DNA from 4 places in the Salicibibacter cibarius genome. Region 4 is predicted to be linked to each of the others. Evidence: riboswitches for the same ligand, from Rfam matches in the RefSeq annotation. Region 4 holds a riboswitch; each other region holds the start of a gene.
What was found. A riboswitch is a leader RNA that binds a small molecule or an ion and turns the genes downstream of it on or off. The one in region 4 is predicted to bind thiamine pyrophosphate.
Positions count from the first base shown of each region.

Region 1: another riboswitch for thiamine pyrophosphate. It lies ahead of thiD (bifunctional hydroxymethylpyrimidine kinase/phosphomethylpyrimidine kinase); the one in region 4 lies ahead of thiT (energy-coupled thiamine transporter ThiT).
Region 2: another riboswitch for thiamine pyrophosphate. It lies ahead of HUG15_RS19570 (thiamine phosphate synthase); the one in region 4 lies ahead of thiT (energy-coupled thiamine transporter ThiT).
Region 3: another riboswitch for thiamine pyrophosphate. It lies ahead of HUG15_RS03565 (acetylornithine deacetylase); the one in region 4 lies ahead of thiT (energy-coupled thiamine transporter ThiT).

Region 1 covers NZ_CP054705.1:790,800-793,911, reverse strand. Annotated here, with positions in the region: gene HUG15_RS04065 (winged helix-turn-helix domain-containing protein) at 1-893, opposite strand, end outside; gene thiD (bifunctional hydroxymethylpyrimidine kinase/phosphomethylpyrimidine kinase) at 906-1,727, opposite strand; TPP riboswitch at 1,931-2,032, opposite strand; gene HUG15_RS04055 (IS4 family transposase) at 2,264-3,112, shown strand, end outside.
Region 2 covers NZ_CP054705.1:3,880,444-3,883,555, reverse strand. Annotated here, with positions in the region: gene HUG15_RS19580 (DinB family protein) at 1-258, shown strand, start outside; gene HUG15_RS19575 (nuclease-related domain-containing protein) at 364-1,347, shown strand; TPP riboswitch at 1,487-1,593, shown strand; gene HUG15_RS19570 (thiamine phosphate synthase) at 1,672-2,286, shown strand; gene thiO (glycine oxidase ThiO) at 2,273-3,112, shown strand, end outside.
Region 3 covers NZ_CP054705.1:674,226-677,337, reverse strand. Annotated here, with positions in the region: gene HUG15_RS03575 (5-oxoprolinase subunit C family protein) at 1-340, opposite strand, end outside; partial or broken gene pxpB (5-oxoprolinase subunit PxpB) at 348-1,070, opposite strand; TPP riboswitch at 1,293-1,395, shown strand; gene HUG15_RS03565 (acetylornithine deacetylase) at 1,461-2,732, shown strand; gene tenA (thiaminase II) at 2,732-3,112, shown strand, end outside.
Region 4 covers NZ_CP054705.1:2,343,639-2,346,750, forward strand. Annotated here, with positions in the region: gene iscB (RNA-guided endonuclease IscB) at 1-519, shown strand, start outside; gene tnpA (IS200/IS605 family transposase) at 568-999, opposite strand; TPP riboswitch at 1,492-1,592, shown strand; gene thiT (energy-coupled thiamine transporter ThiT) at 1,659-2,222, shown strand; gene HUG15_RS12195 (TetR/AcrR family transcriptional regulator) at 2,349-2,924, shown strand; gene HUG15_RS12200 (YhgE/Pip domain-containing protein) at 3,007-3,112, shown strand, end outside.

The DNA.
Region 1 (3,112 bases), 1.6 Mb from region 4:
CGCCACAACAAATTATCGAGGGGTGGCAAAAAAGAGACGGCATTGTTGACGCGCTCATTGTGTGCTTCGTATGCAAGTAGCTGTTCAGCTTCTTCTTGCAACACTGTGTATCGCCCGGTCGCGCCCTCGATATCCACCGGGGTGAGCGTGCCATCAGAGATAAAGCCGTCCACCCAGTCCTTACGCTCCTTAGCTGTCATACGCTGCCAACCAAATCGCGGATCGCTGTCATCGATCAGGCGGTATGCGCGCAAGTATTTGTGCACAAGTCTTCGGTCCGCTTCTTTTTCGCTGATCGCTTCTGCTTCTTGTTGCCAGGCCGCGGGAATAACATCTTCGCTCAAAGCAAAATAGCGCTCAGACCCTTGTCTGCCACATACTTGAATGGCACCGGTTTCAAACAGGACTCGAAGCACATGACTCGTTTCTTTCGTTGTCGCGTGCGTTGGTTGGTCCCAGGCACCGACAACCTTTTTATCTGAAGCAAAGGCCTTGGATGGCAACGGGCCTTGATCTGCTAACGCTTGGCGGATCATACGTTCCACATCTTGATACAGATGCCTTTTCGATGCCCATTCCCGCTCACTCGTTTTTATTTTCCCTTTAAAAATCGGATAGTCCTCCATTGGGAGTAAACAAGCTGCATTGGCAAAATATTCAAAAGCATGCCCTTCCCACAATTGGCGTTCGAGTTCTTGCCGATTGTATTTTTCCAAACGATTGAAAAATACAAGGTGGTGATTACGCTCAATGATCGCCACCGGATCCAATTGCACGCATTCCAATTGGCGAAGTGCTGTCGCCACATTCGAGTCGAGTGCACCATAATTATTCAGACCTGATTTCGCGAGAAGGAACCGCCGTGCTGCCTTTTTGCTGACTTGAATGGCCATGTTTCGCGCTCCTTACACTTTGATCGGGGGTTGAACGTCAGACCAGCGATGCCCCCAATGATTCGTCGGTCCTTGCCCTTTTCCGATATTGAGCGGATTTGAGATCGCGGCAGTGATATATGCTTTGCCAATTTTCACCGCTTCATAGAGGGACTTTCCGTTCGCCAGGCCGGCTGTAATAACCGCTGCATACGTACAACCGCTTCCGTGCGTGTGTTTCGTATCAAAGCGTTTCGCCGAGAATTTTTCAAACGTTTGGCCATCATACAGATAATCATCGGCCTCGCCTTCATAATGCCCGCCTTTGATCAATGCAGCGCTCGTCCCATATTCCTCTACGAGTATCCGCCCGGCTTCTTTCATATCGTCGACCGTCTTGATCGTTCGATTTGTCAACGCCTCCGCTTCCGGCAAATTCGGCGTCACGACCGTTGCCAAAGGAAGAAGCTCTTTCGCAATCGTCTCCCTGGCCGATTCCGAAATGAGCGCGTGTCCACTGGACGCAATCATTACGGGGTCAAGGACATAATTGGCGACATTTGCTTCCCTTATTTTTTTGGCTGTCAACGTCATTACTTCCGGATTGGAAAGCATCCCCGATTTCACCGCATCCGGAGATATATCTTCAAATACCGCGTCAAATTGGCTTTCCACAAAATCAAGTTCTAGATCCACAAATGACTTTACTCCGAGCGTATTCTGGCTGACGACTGATGTGATCACACTCATCCCGTATACGCCGATCTCCTGGAACGTTTTCAAATCCGCGTGAATACCGGCTCCTCCGCTCGGATCCGTCCCTGCCACCGTTAATGCTTTTGCTATTTCTGTCATGTCCGCGCCCTCCTTCGGCTCTCGGCACGAAACCAGCGTTGCCCTTCAATTTAGAAAAACTTGACTTATCGCTAAAGATGGCGAGGGGCAAAGTTTTTCTTAATACTATCATCCGAACAATTTATACTTTCTGAGAGTGTAAAAAAACACCTTCGGACGGAAGGTGGCGGCGCATAGGACAAGAATCAAGTGCTCTCTTCGCTTACGTCCCGAAGCCACTTTCCTCCGCCGGTACTCCCCGGATCAGGTTCGAAGGGTTGAAGCAATCACTTCTCTCAGCGCTGTACGCACCCCTAGTGGTTTTTTCTTTTCCTTTATTCTATCATAATTATGCGGGATCTTCATATTTTTTCTCACACTCAAGAAATCCACTTTCTCCTGAAAACATGATATAATGGACTCGAGTTTCGCACCCTGATAAATCAATAAAAAAACACCATGAAAATGGATGAAAAAACGTAAAAAACCCGCATGAACACAGGGCTTTTGGTATAATTAAGGTACCAATCCAAATCATGCCAAAAGGACGTGTTACCATGCGGGGAAAAACCAAAGAGATTGAAAAAGTGATTCAAACTCATAGTTTTTCAATTGATTCAATTATAAGGGATGTTATGAAAACGTTCAACTTTCGTTCCCTTTGTCACAAGGTCGGATTGAAGAAAGAGCAAGGATATCCGGTTGCAGATATCATCACCTTACTATTGGTGTTTCCACTGATGTTTTTGAACAGCGTCAATGCCTTCTACAAAAGTGGATACAAACAGGTCACCAAAATGCAAAAGGATACGATTTATCGCTTGAAAAACCACGCCCGGATGCCTTGGCGCAACCTGCTTCTTCATGTGTCTAAGCAGTTTCAATCTTTGGTTAACCCTGATCAGGACGTGGACGATAAGTCGGCTTTTATCTTTGATGATACGATGGACGAGCGTGTTGGCCGCCGGATTGAAGAGGTTTCTTACGTCCACGACCATGTGGCCGGACGCAAGAAATCCAAAGCAACGCTCGGGTTCAAAAATCTCACCATGGGACTCTTTGATGGGAAAAGCTTTAACCCGCTTGATTTCAGTCTTCATTCTGAAAAGAAGCTATACAAGAAACAGCGGAAAGAGCAATATCAAAAGAAGCGTGATCCTCGCTCAAACGGTGCCAAGCGCAAGAAGGAATGCGATGTCGACAAAATCACGAATGCGATACGTATGCTCAAAAGAGCGGTGAAGCACGGTTTCAAAGCCAAGTATGTTCTCGTAGACAGTTGGTTTGCCAGCAAGGACTTTATCCGCACGTGCAGAGGGGTCAAAGATGGAGCGATGCACGTCATTTGTGCTGTCCGCAAGGACTGGAGAAAGTACCGTTACCAAGGGAAAGACATGCATGCGAAG
Region 2 (3,112 bases), 1.5 Mb from region 4:
GAAACGACTTTTCGAAGCGGGGAAAATCGGGATTGGTCGGTCACCGTGGCCCAGTTAACAACGATGATGGATGAATGGCTGCACACCATTGATGGGACAACGGAATCCGATTGGCGAGCGCCCGTTCATGGAGAAAGCGGTGAGACGTGGGGGACGGAGCTCGCGAATATGATGATCCATACGAGTTACCACATCGGACAAATTGTATTTATTCGAAAACAGCAGGGGGCGTGGGATGTGGAAGAGGAGGCGCGTTGATCGTATTTAGCTGATAAATGGTTTGTTTTGGCTGATAAAACGGCCGATTTGGCTGATATATTCCGCTTTTCGGCTGATATCCTGCTGATATTCAATTGAAAGGGGGTGAAAACACTGATTGTCTTAAAAGAGCGAATACCACCCAAACAATTAATGGCACTGGAAGCAATGAAGCGACGTTTGTTGGAAAATCACCCCAGAATGGAGAAGGTATCCCGAGATCATCGTATGTGGGAAGTTGGCTATAAGGGCGAATGTTCTCTGGATTTTTACCTGAAACAGCTACCGGAAGGTGAATACTGGCTATTTTATGGGTTGTGCCTGAAAACGACAGATGGTGAGCAGTTTCAAATCGATACCATGTTGCTATCGAAACGGGTCGCCATTCTTTTGGAGATTAAGACGATTGCCGGGGAAATTTTATTTGATGAAGATATCCACCAATTTTCACGGACCTATCAAGGCGAGGTCAAAAGTTTTAGTCACCCATATATCCAGGTGGCAAGGCAGAGAACATTGCTCCGTCAATGGCTGAATGCGAGAGGCTATTTCAATCTGCCGGTTGCCCCTCTCGTCATTTCCGGCAACCCGTCAGCAACCTTGACCTTTAAAAATGCCCCGCGTCACTTCATGCAATCCATCGTACGTGCGGAGGTCTTGCCACAGAGAGTTCTGCAACTGAAAAAAGAAAACCCTGCTGATCAGTTATCCTCCTCTGCGCAAAAGGAATTATCACAGCAATTGCTTGACGGTCATCATGAGCAACCTGACAATGTCGTAGAAGCCTATAACATCAGTCGGTTCGACTTGCTCACCGGTGTTCACTGTCCGTCTTGTTTCAAGTTGTCCATGCAAAGGATCCATGGAAATGGATGGCATTGCCCTCGGTGTTCTTTTCGCCATAAAATGGCTCATGCTGAAAGTCTGAAAGACTATCGTATACTTTTCCAACCATCTATTTCGAACCGCGAAGCGCGAATTTTCCTCGATATCCCCTCTGCTTCAATTGTCCGCAAACTCCTCACCCAATTAGAGCTTCCCATACAAGGAAAAAATAAAAGCCGGCGGTATATGCTTACTGACCTTTAAATGGCTGATATAATGCTGATTTTCGCTGATAAATTGTCCGATTTGGCTGATATACGCCCGGTTTCCGCTGATATACGCCCCTTCCGCCGATAAAAATTGACGTATTTTCCTGGTTGCGTGTATAATATAGTTAAATAAGCATTTCTACTGGGGGTGCCCTGCCGGGGCTGAGATGAGGAGAACCTCGAACCCTTGGAACCTGATCTGGATGATAAAGCCAGCGGAGGAAAGTAGATGAAGAACGGGAATCATTCTTTCTGCTGTCCTTTGCTGTCTCAAGGACGGCTTTTTGTCGTGCCTTGAAGGCTGGTAAGGAGGTAAACTGTGACTTGGCATTTAATTACGACGAACAACCTGCCGTTTCACATGCAAATAAGGCAGTTACGGCATGCATTGAAAAATATTGACATCGTTCATATTCGCGATAAGGAAGCTTCGCTGCAGCGGTTGAAACAACAAATTGACCAACTTTGTAAAATTGGCCTGCGGCGCGAGCAAATTATCCTCAACGAGCATGCAGAGGCAGCGGCCGCGTGGGAGTTAGGGGGTGTGCACTTGCCGAGCCATTCCCCGCTGACGGCAAAAGAAATAAAAAAAGAAGCGCCGCATTTGCAAGTGGGGGCGTCGGTTCATAATCTCGGGGAAGCCAAAGCCCGGGCTGAAGAAGGTGCGGACTATCTTTATTACGGGCATGTATATCCGAGCGCGAGCAAACCCGACGTCCCGCCCCGGGGGGTTGAGGCATTGCAATCGGTTGTGCAAGCGGTTAGCGTCCCTGTGCTGGCAATCGGAGGTATTACCCGTGACCGTTTAGGCGGGATAGCCCATACCGGCGCTTCGGGCATTGCGCTGATTTCAGGTTTTTGGGAAGCGGAAAAACCGGAAGAAGAAGCAAGCCATTTTAATCGCTTCGGGCAGTTTAGCTATGAAACGATATGAATCCTACGATCTGATAATCGTCGGTGCAGGGATAATAGGACTTGCGATTGCGTATTACGGCACACGGGCAGGGTTGAAAACACTAATTCTTGACCGTGGAAATGCGGCAAAAGGCACAACTTCGGCAGCCGCCGGTATGTTGGGGGTGCAAGTGGAACTGCAGTCACGGACGCCTTTGTACCCCCTTGCGAAAAAAAGCCGGCAATTGTACGCGCAGTTGGCCGAGGAACTAATGGAACAAACGGGGACCTCCATTGGCCGAACGGTTTCCGGCGCGATTAAACCGGCTTTTTCGCCGGAAGAATGGAAAAAATTAACTGAAATTGAACGATGGCAAACGGCTGCCGGGGAATCGGTGCAATGCTTAACGGCTGCACAATTGTACGAACATCTTCCTTTCCTTGCCGATGGGGCAACGGGTGCCCTTTATTTTCCCGAAGAAGCGCACGTGGAACCTGTGCAAACAGCCGCTGCCTTTCGACAAGCAGCGGTCCTTCAAGGCGCTGAATTGAAAACGTATACCGGCGTATGCTCGCTGCTTCAAAATGGTGATCAATGCGAAGGGGTCATGTCGACAAGCGGCGAGGAATTTTATGGCGAACACGTTGTTTTGGCAACCGGTCCCGATTTGCTTGAGCTTTCCGCGGATCGAACCCTGCCGATTGAAGGGGTGAAAGGAGAGGCGATTCGCGTACAAGGGAAACGCCCGCTCGTAACGAAGACGTTGTATCATGAACACTTCTATTTCGTGCCGAAGCCAAATGGCGAAACGCTCATCGGCGCGACTTCCGGCTTATCACGCGATCGAAGAGCAACGGTGCAAGGC
Region 3 (3,112 bases), 1.7 Mb from region 4:
GATAAGCACGATAACCGAGGGCAACCGGTTTAAACGCAAGCGTACTTTCGGCAGGGACAAAAAGAGGCACCCCAAGTGAGTAAGCCGTACCATTGACTGTTGGTACCATGCCTCCACCTGTTACCGCTATAAGGCTATCCCTCTCGACCTTGACCTCCGGACCGTTCATCGTCATTTCAAGCACGGCTTCATTTTCATGATTGCCCACGATGGCATTTGCACTTTGCAAAGCGATACGATCCATCGCGCCGCTCTCCAAAACCCCTTGCTGCAAAAAACCAATTCGGCCTCGGTCTTGAATGGTCGTAAACAAGCCTGCTTTCAAGATAAATAAACTCACATGTCCCCTCCTCGTACACTTCAAACTCCGTGCGCGTAATTGCCTTAAAATAAACCATGTCCCCGGACTTCAGCAAGCTCGGTTGTTCCCGGTTCGGATCAAACATTTTAAGGGGTGTTTGCCCGATCAGCTGCCATCCTCCCGGTGTCTCAAGCGGATACACTCCTGTTTGAATGCCGGCGATCCCGACAGCACCGGCGGGGATTTTTGTTCGTGGTTCACTCCTTCGCGGCGTAGCAATCTTTTTTGACATCCCACCGAGAAAAGAAAAGCCGGGAGCAAAACCGATCATGTATACCAGATACTCGCCGCTTGTATGAATTCGGATCACTTCTTCTTCAGAAAGGCCGTTCTCCTTCGCCACATGGGACAAATCGGGACCAAAAGCTTCTTCATAACAAACGGGGATCGTTACGACATCCCCCATACCGTCGTCCCCCGTCGTCTCCCCTATCTCATGAACTTTTTCCCGCAACTTTTCCATCACGTATGCACTCGGAGTATCTCTTTTCTCCATGATACGGAACACCTTTACCGGGTCGTAAAAGACGGTTAGACCAGTATAGCTCGGAACGCATTCGAGATACCATTCGAATGGAGCGTCTTCCAACAAGTCCATCATTTTTTTTGTACGTTTATGGATTTCCGGATCAATTTCCGTTCCAAAAACAATATTGATCGCGGTTTCTGATAACACGTATAGTTCCGGTTTTTTTTCCTGCGCAGACATAAAGGCCCCCTCTCACCTTCCCTTACCAGTATAAATTTGAGTTTCCCATTTGTTTTATTTTTGATAATTACCCCTGTGGCCGATCACTACAGCCATATTATACCTTTAGAAAATGATTGTTATCCTTTTCCCTTATGCATACCCAATCAAACGATCGACAGGAAATATTTGATTATTTCTTTTATTGGTGATACTATATTATAAGAATACAATATCAAGAAAACAAACCACTAGGGGTGCTTTTATTAGCTGAGAGAGACGCAGTCTCGACCCTTATTCACCTGATCCAGTTCGCACTGGCGGAGGGAAGTGGGCTGATGACGTATAGTATAGTTTCCGGCATCGCCACTTCCTATGATGGGAAGTGGTTTTTATTTTGGGGGGAAAAAAATGAAAACGCTCATTCAACAAGTGGAAAAGCGCAGAGATGAGTTAATTGGCTTGCTATCGGATTTGATCGCGTTTCGCACACCTGCCCCACCGGCCAGAAACACGGATGAGATTCAAAGCTACATAGCCGACAAACTCCAAACAATAGGTTTCGATGTAGACCAATGGGACGTTTATCCCGGGGATCCGAATGTTGTTGGCACACGAACAGGATCCCATTCAGAAGATTTTCAAAGTCTAATATTGAATGGGCATATTGATGTTGCTTCGGTGGAAGAAAACGAGGGCTGGGAAACGCCTCCATTTGAAGCAGTCATACGAGACCGAACGCTCTTCGGACGGGGATCAGCAGATATGAAAGGAGGTATTGCCGCCTGTTTATTCGCACTTCAACTGTTGCACGAGAATGACGTCGATCTTCGCGGAGACGTGTTACTGCAGTCTGTGATTGGCGAAGAAGTTGGAGAGGCCGGCACGAAGCAGTGTTGCGAACGTGACTATGGAGCAGATTTCGCCATAGTAGCTGACACGAGTGATTGCGAGCTTCACGGACAAGGTGGTGTGATCACAGGCTGGGTAACGGTGAAAAGCCCGGCGACCCACCATGATGGCACACGTCAACGCATGGTCCACGCCGGCGGTGGATTGCGAGCGGCAAGTGCCATTGAAAAAATGAATAAACTGATCACAGCACTACAGGAATTAGAGCGCGATTGGGCGATAAACAAATCATATCCCGGTTTCACCCCGGGCACAAATACCATCAACCCCGCTGTGATTGAAGGTGGGCGCCATGCCGCTTTCGTGGCTGACGAATGTAGACTATGGATCACCGTTCATTTCTATCCGGATGAAAGCGCTGATTCCGTGGCAAAAGAAATCGAAGATCATCTTTTGGCAACGGCAAACGCCGATCTCTGGATGAAAGATCATCCGCCTACGTTTCAATGGGGCGGCGGGTCGATGATTGAAGAGCGCGGCGAGGTATTTCCGTCTTTTTCTATTGATGAAGATCATGCAGCTGTCAATGACTTGATGGAAGCACATGAGCAAACATTTTCAGAACCTGCAAAAATATCCATGTCCCCATCCGTCAATGACGGTGGTTGGCTCGCCGAGGCCGGCATTCCCACGGTATGCTACGGCCCCGGAAAATTGGAACATGCGCATGCCGTTAATGAACACATCGACATCGATCAATTGCTAGACTACACGAAAACACTGCTCCGCTTCATCGTTAAGTGGTGTAATCAACCAAAGGAGAGATCATAATGACATTCAGCAAGCGCATTCGAAAAACCGCGGACCCGATCTGGAAAGCAAGTCATGAACATCCCTTTGTACAGGGAATCGGGCGCGGCACATTGGACATTGAATCTTTTAAATTTTTCATGTGCCAGGATTACAAATACTTAATTGAGTATTCCCGCGTCATGGCCATGGGCACCGTTCTTGCGCCAGATTTGGAAACGATGTCAGGATTCGCTAAAGCCCTCGATGATACTTTGAACATGGAAATGGACTTACATCGCTCCTACGCCGAACGACTCGGCATTTCCAGCGAAAATCTTGAGGAAACGGTCCCCGGGCCTGTCACCCTTGCTTATAGTGGTTACATGATGGCGGAAGCGCAAAAGGGTTCCATCGCAGAA
Region 4 (3,112 bases):
CATCATATTGTCTATCGTTCTCATGGTGGTAGTGATCGTGCGGATAATCTCATTACTGTTTGTACCGATTGTCATACGCATGAGAATCATAAAAAAGGGAAAATCCTTTGGGAGTGGATGATGGAGGGCAAAAAGCTACCTAGCTATAAAGAAGGTACGTTCATGAATGTGTTTCGCAGGAGAGTGTTTGATAAATATTCGGATGTAAATATCACCTATGGTTCCGTTACGACACCTAAACGTAAAGCATTAGGGTTAGATAAAACCCATTATAACGACGCGATAGCGATCAGTGGGATAGATAAGATTGATTATGACACCTATTCCATCTTCAAGATCAAGCAGTTTCGCAAAAAGAAACGATCTTTACATGAAGCAACAGCACGAAAAGGAAGAAAGTGTAAAAATACAATCAGCCAGCGAAATATAAAGAATAAGCCGTTCTTAAACGACCCACCTGCTTTAGCAGGTGGATTTGGACATAAATTGTCCGCGACTGAAAGTCGCATTTCAGACTGAAGTCTGCTGAAAGACCTTAAGCTCAAGCATACTGATTTTGACTGGAACTCAATCATCAATCCTGAATATATCGTTCCTCTTCTCGCTGGTCTGGTTTTCGATATAATTTCTAATGATTTCTTCCGTCACATTTCCTACTGTTGCACAAAAATATCCTCTCGCCCATAAGTGCTGACCCCAATATCTTTTCTTCAGGGCGGGGAATTCGTCTTGGATTAACCTTGATGATCTCCCTTTGAGATATTGCAATATCTTACTCGGTGCTATGCTCGGCGGACAGGACAATAATAAGTGAATATGGTCTTTCCCTACACTTCCTTGTACTATCGTGATCCCTCTCGCTTCACATCCTTGTCTGATTAGTTCCCTTACTCGGTGGGCAATGTCGCCACGTAACACATGATATCTATACTTTGTAACCCATATAATGTGGTATTTGATGTCATAGACCGCGTGGCTACTTCTTTTGTATTCATCCATACTCTCACCTCGGTTTAAGTATGGACATTCAAAGGCAAGGCTAAAAGCTTATACCGTCTAAAGACGGTGGAGTTAGACCACGCTTCTATAACTTAAAGGGATTTTATCTCAATGACAAAGTGCTGTTTCAAGGAAAGGTGGGATGGATCTCGGGTTTCAATGGTACAAGCATGGCCTTTGTCAAAAACATCGAAGACCAATATCTCACAAACCCAGATAAAAGTTACAAACAAGTTCCACTAAAAGCACTCACGTTTATCAAACACACAAACAATTGGTAATTCCTCCCCCACTAAATCACAGATTTTGAAGGGGAATCCTTGCCGAAGCCCTTGTTGAAACGGAAATCACGGCATTTACAGCATTCGTGCAGGAAAATATTCGTCATTTAGAACAAAATGATTAGGTTTTCTCACCATCACTTTTCAGCCGTTTTCCTCCTACTTGCAAGTTTTCCTAATAGGCGTATAATAAAGAATGATCATTAAAATATTTTTCCACTAGAGGTGTCGAAAGACTGAGAGGGACGCGCGTCCTAACTCTTGGAACCTGACCCGGTTCATACCGGCGTAGGGAAGTGGAAGGCATGGATTTACGGGCCCAATAGGCTTGTAGACGCCTGGCTTCCCCCTGTGGACAAACAGAAAGGGGATTTTTTTATGCAACAACGGACGCTTGTTATGGTTGAAATCGCTTTAATGACGGCACTCGCGTTTATTCTGAGCTTCGTGAAGTTTCCCGGGCCTTGGGTGCAAGGCGGCTCGATTTCTCTTATCATGGTGCCGATTTTCATTATGGCTTTTAGGCGCGGGTGGCGAGTTGGGGTGCTCACGGGATTGCTCGTCGGGATCGTGAATTTGATGTACAACGCTTCAATCATTCATCCGATCCAGATGTTGTTGGATTATCCGGTGCCATACGCGGTTCTCGGACTTGCCGCATTGTTTGCATTTCGAAATAGCGAGGGGAAATTGTCCGTGCCCTGGGCGCTTTTCGGTTTGTTGTTCGCCGGGTTTTTACGATTGTTATCTCACATCGTCTCCGGTGTCGTTTGGTTTGGGAGCTTCACTCCGGAAGGTATGAATGTCTATCTCTATTCGATCGGTTACAATATTTCCTATTTATTGCCGGAAATTTTGATCACGCTTGTTGTCGTCTACATCCTCTCCAGGGCACAGCCTGATTTTTTTCACATGAAAAAAACAACCCCACTTCCCTCTTAAGATCTGTGCACGAGCGAACAATTCGCTCGTGCCTATTATTTTTCATTGACTTATCAATCACACATGTTATCATAATAATGACCAATTTGTTCATTTGGTCATTTTCTCGAAAAGAGGGACCAAAAAATGATCACTAACAAACGCGCAACGATTTTAGAAGCTGCAAAACGGGCGTTCTCCTTGTTTGGCTATAAAGGCACATCGGTCGCCCACGTTGCCAAGCTCGCCGGTATCGGCAAAGGCACGATTTATACCGAATTTAAAAATAAGGAAGAAATGTTGGAAGCGGTCATGGATGGCATTTTACATGATCTCGGGACCATTTTTGAACGGGTGAAACACAACGATGAACGATCCATACTGAAACTGCACCGTGCCTTATATGATACGTTGCAATATCGAAAAGAGCATCAACTTCTGATGCATCTGGCCGAAGAAGTCAACGTCCATGGCACGAAAGAAGCGGTGTCCGCGATGCAAAAGGTCGAGGATTTCATTATTACCGCTTTGGAACAAGCCGTTGCGCAAGGGGTGGAAAAAGGTCGTCTGCAAGTGATGGACACGGAGATCACAGCCTTCACCATCTATAAACTATACATTGCGTTCATTGTTGATTGGGAAGCAAAAAAACGTCCGTTGACGGAGGAAGAATTATTTCAGGTCTTTGAAAATCACATTTTTAAAGGAATCGTCGTTCGATGATACACGTGAGCGATGTTTTTTTTGAATAAAAAATGACCATCTTATTATTATGGTCATTTGGCCGAATCAGGGAGGTTTTACATTGAAAGGTTTTATTGCCGAATGGAAGGCAATTTTCGCAGACAAAAAAATGCTCATATCGATCATCGGCATTCTATTGATTCCCGTTTTGTATGGAGGTATTCTGC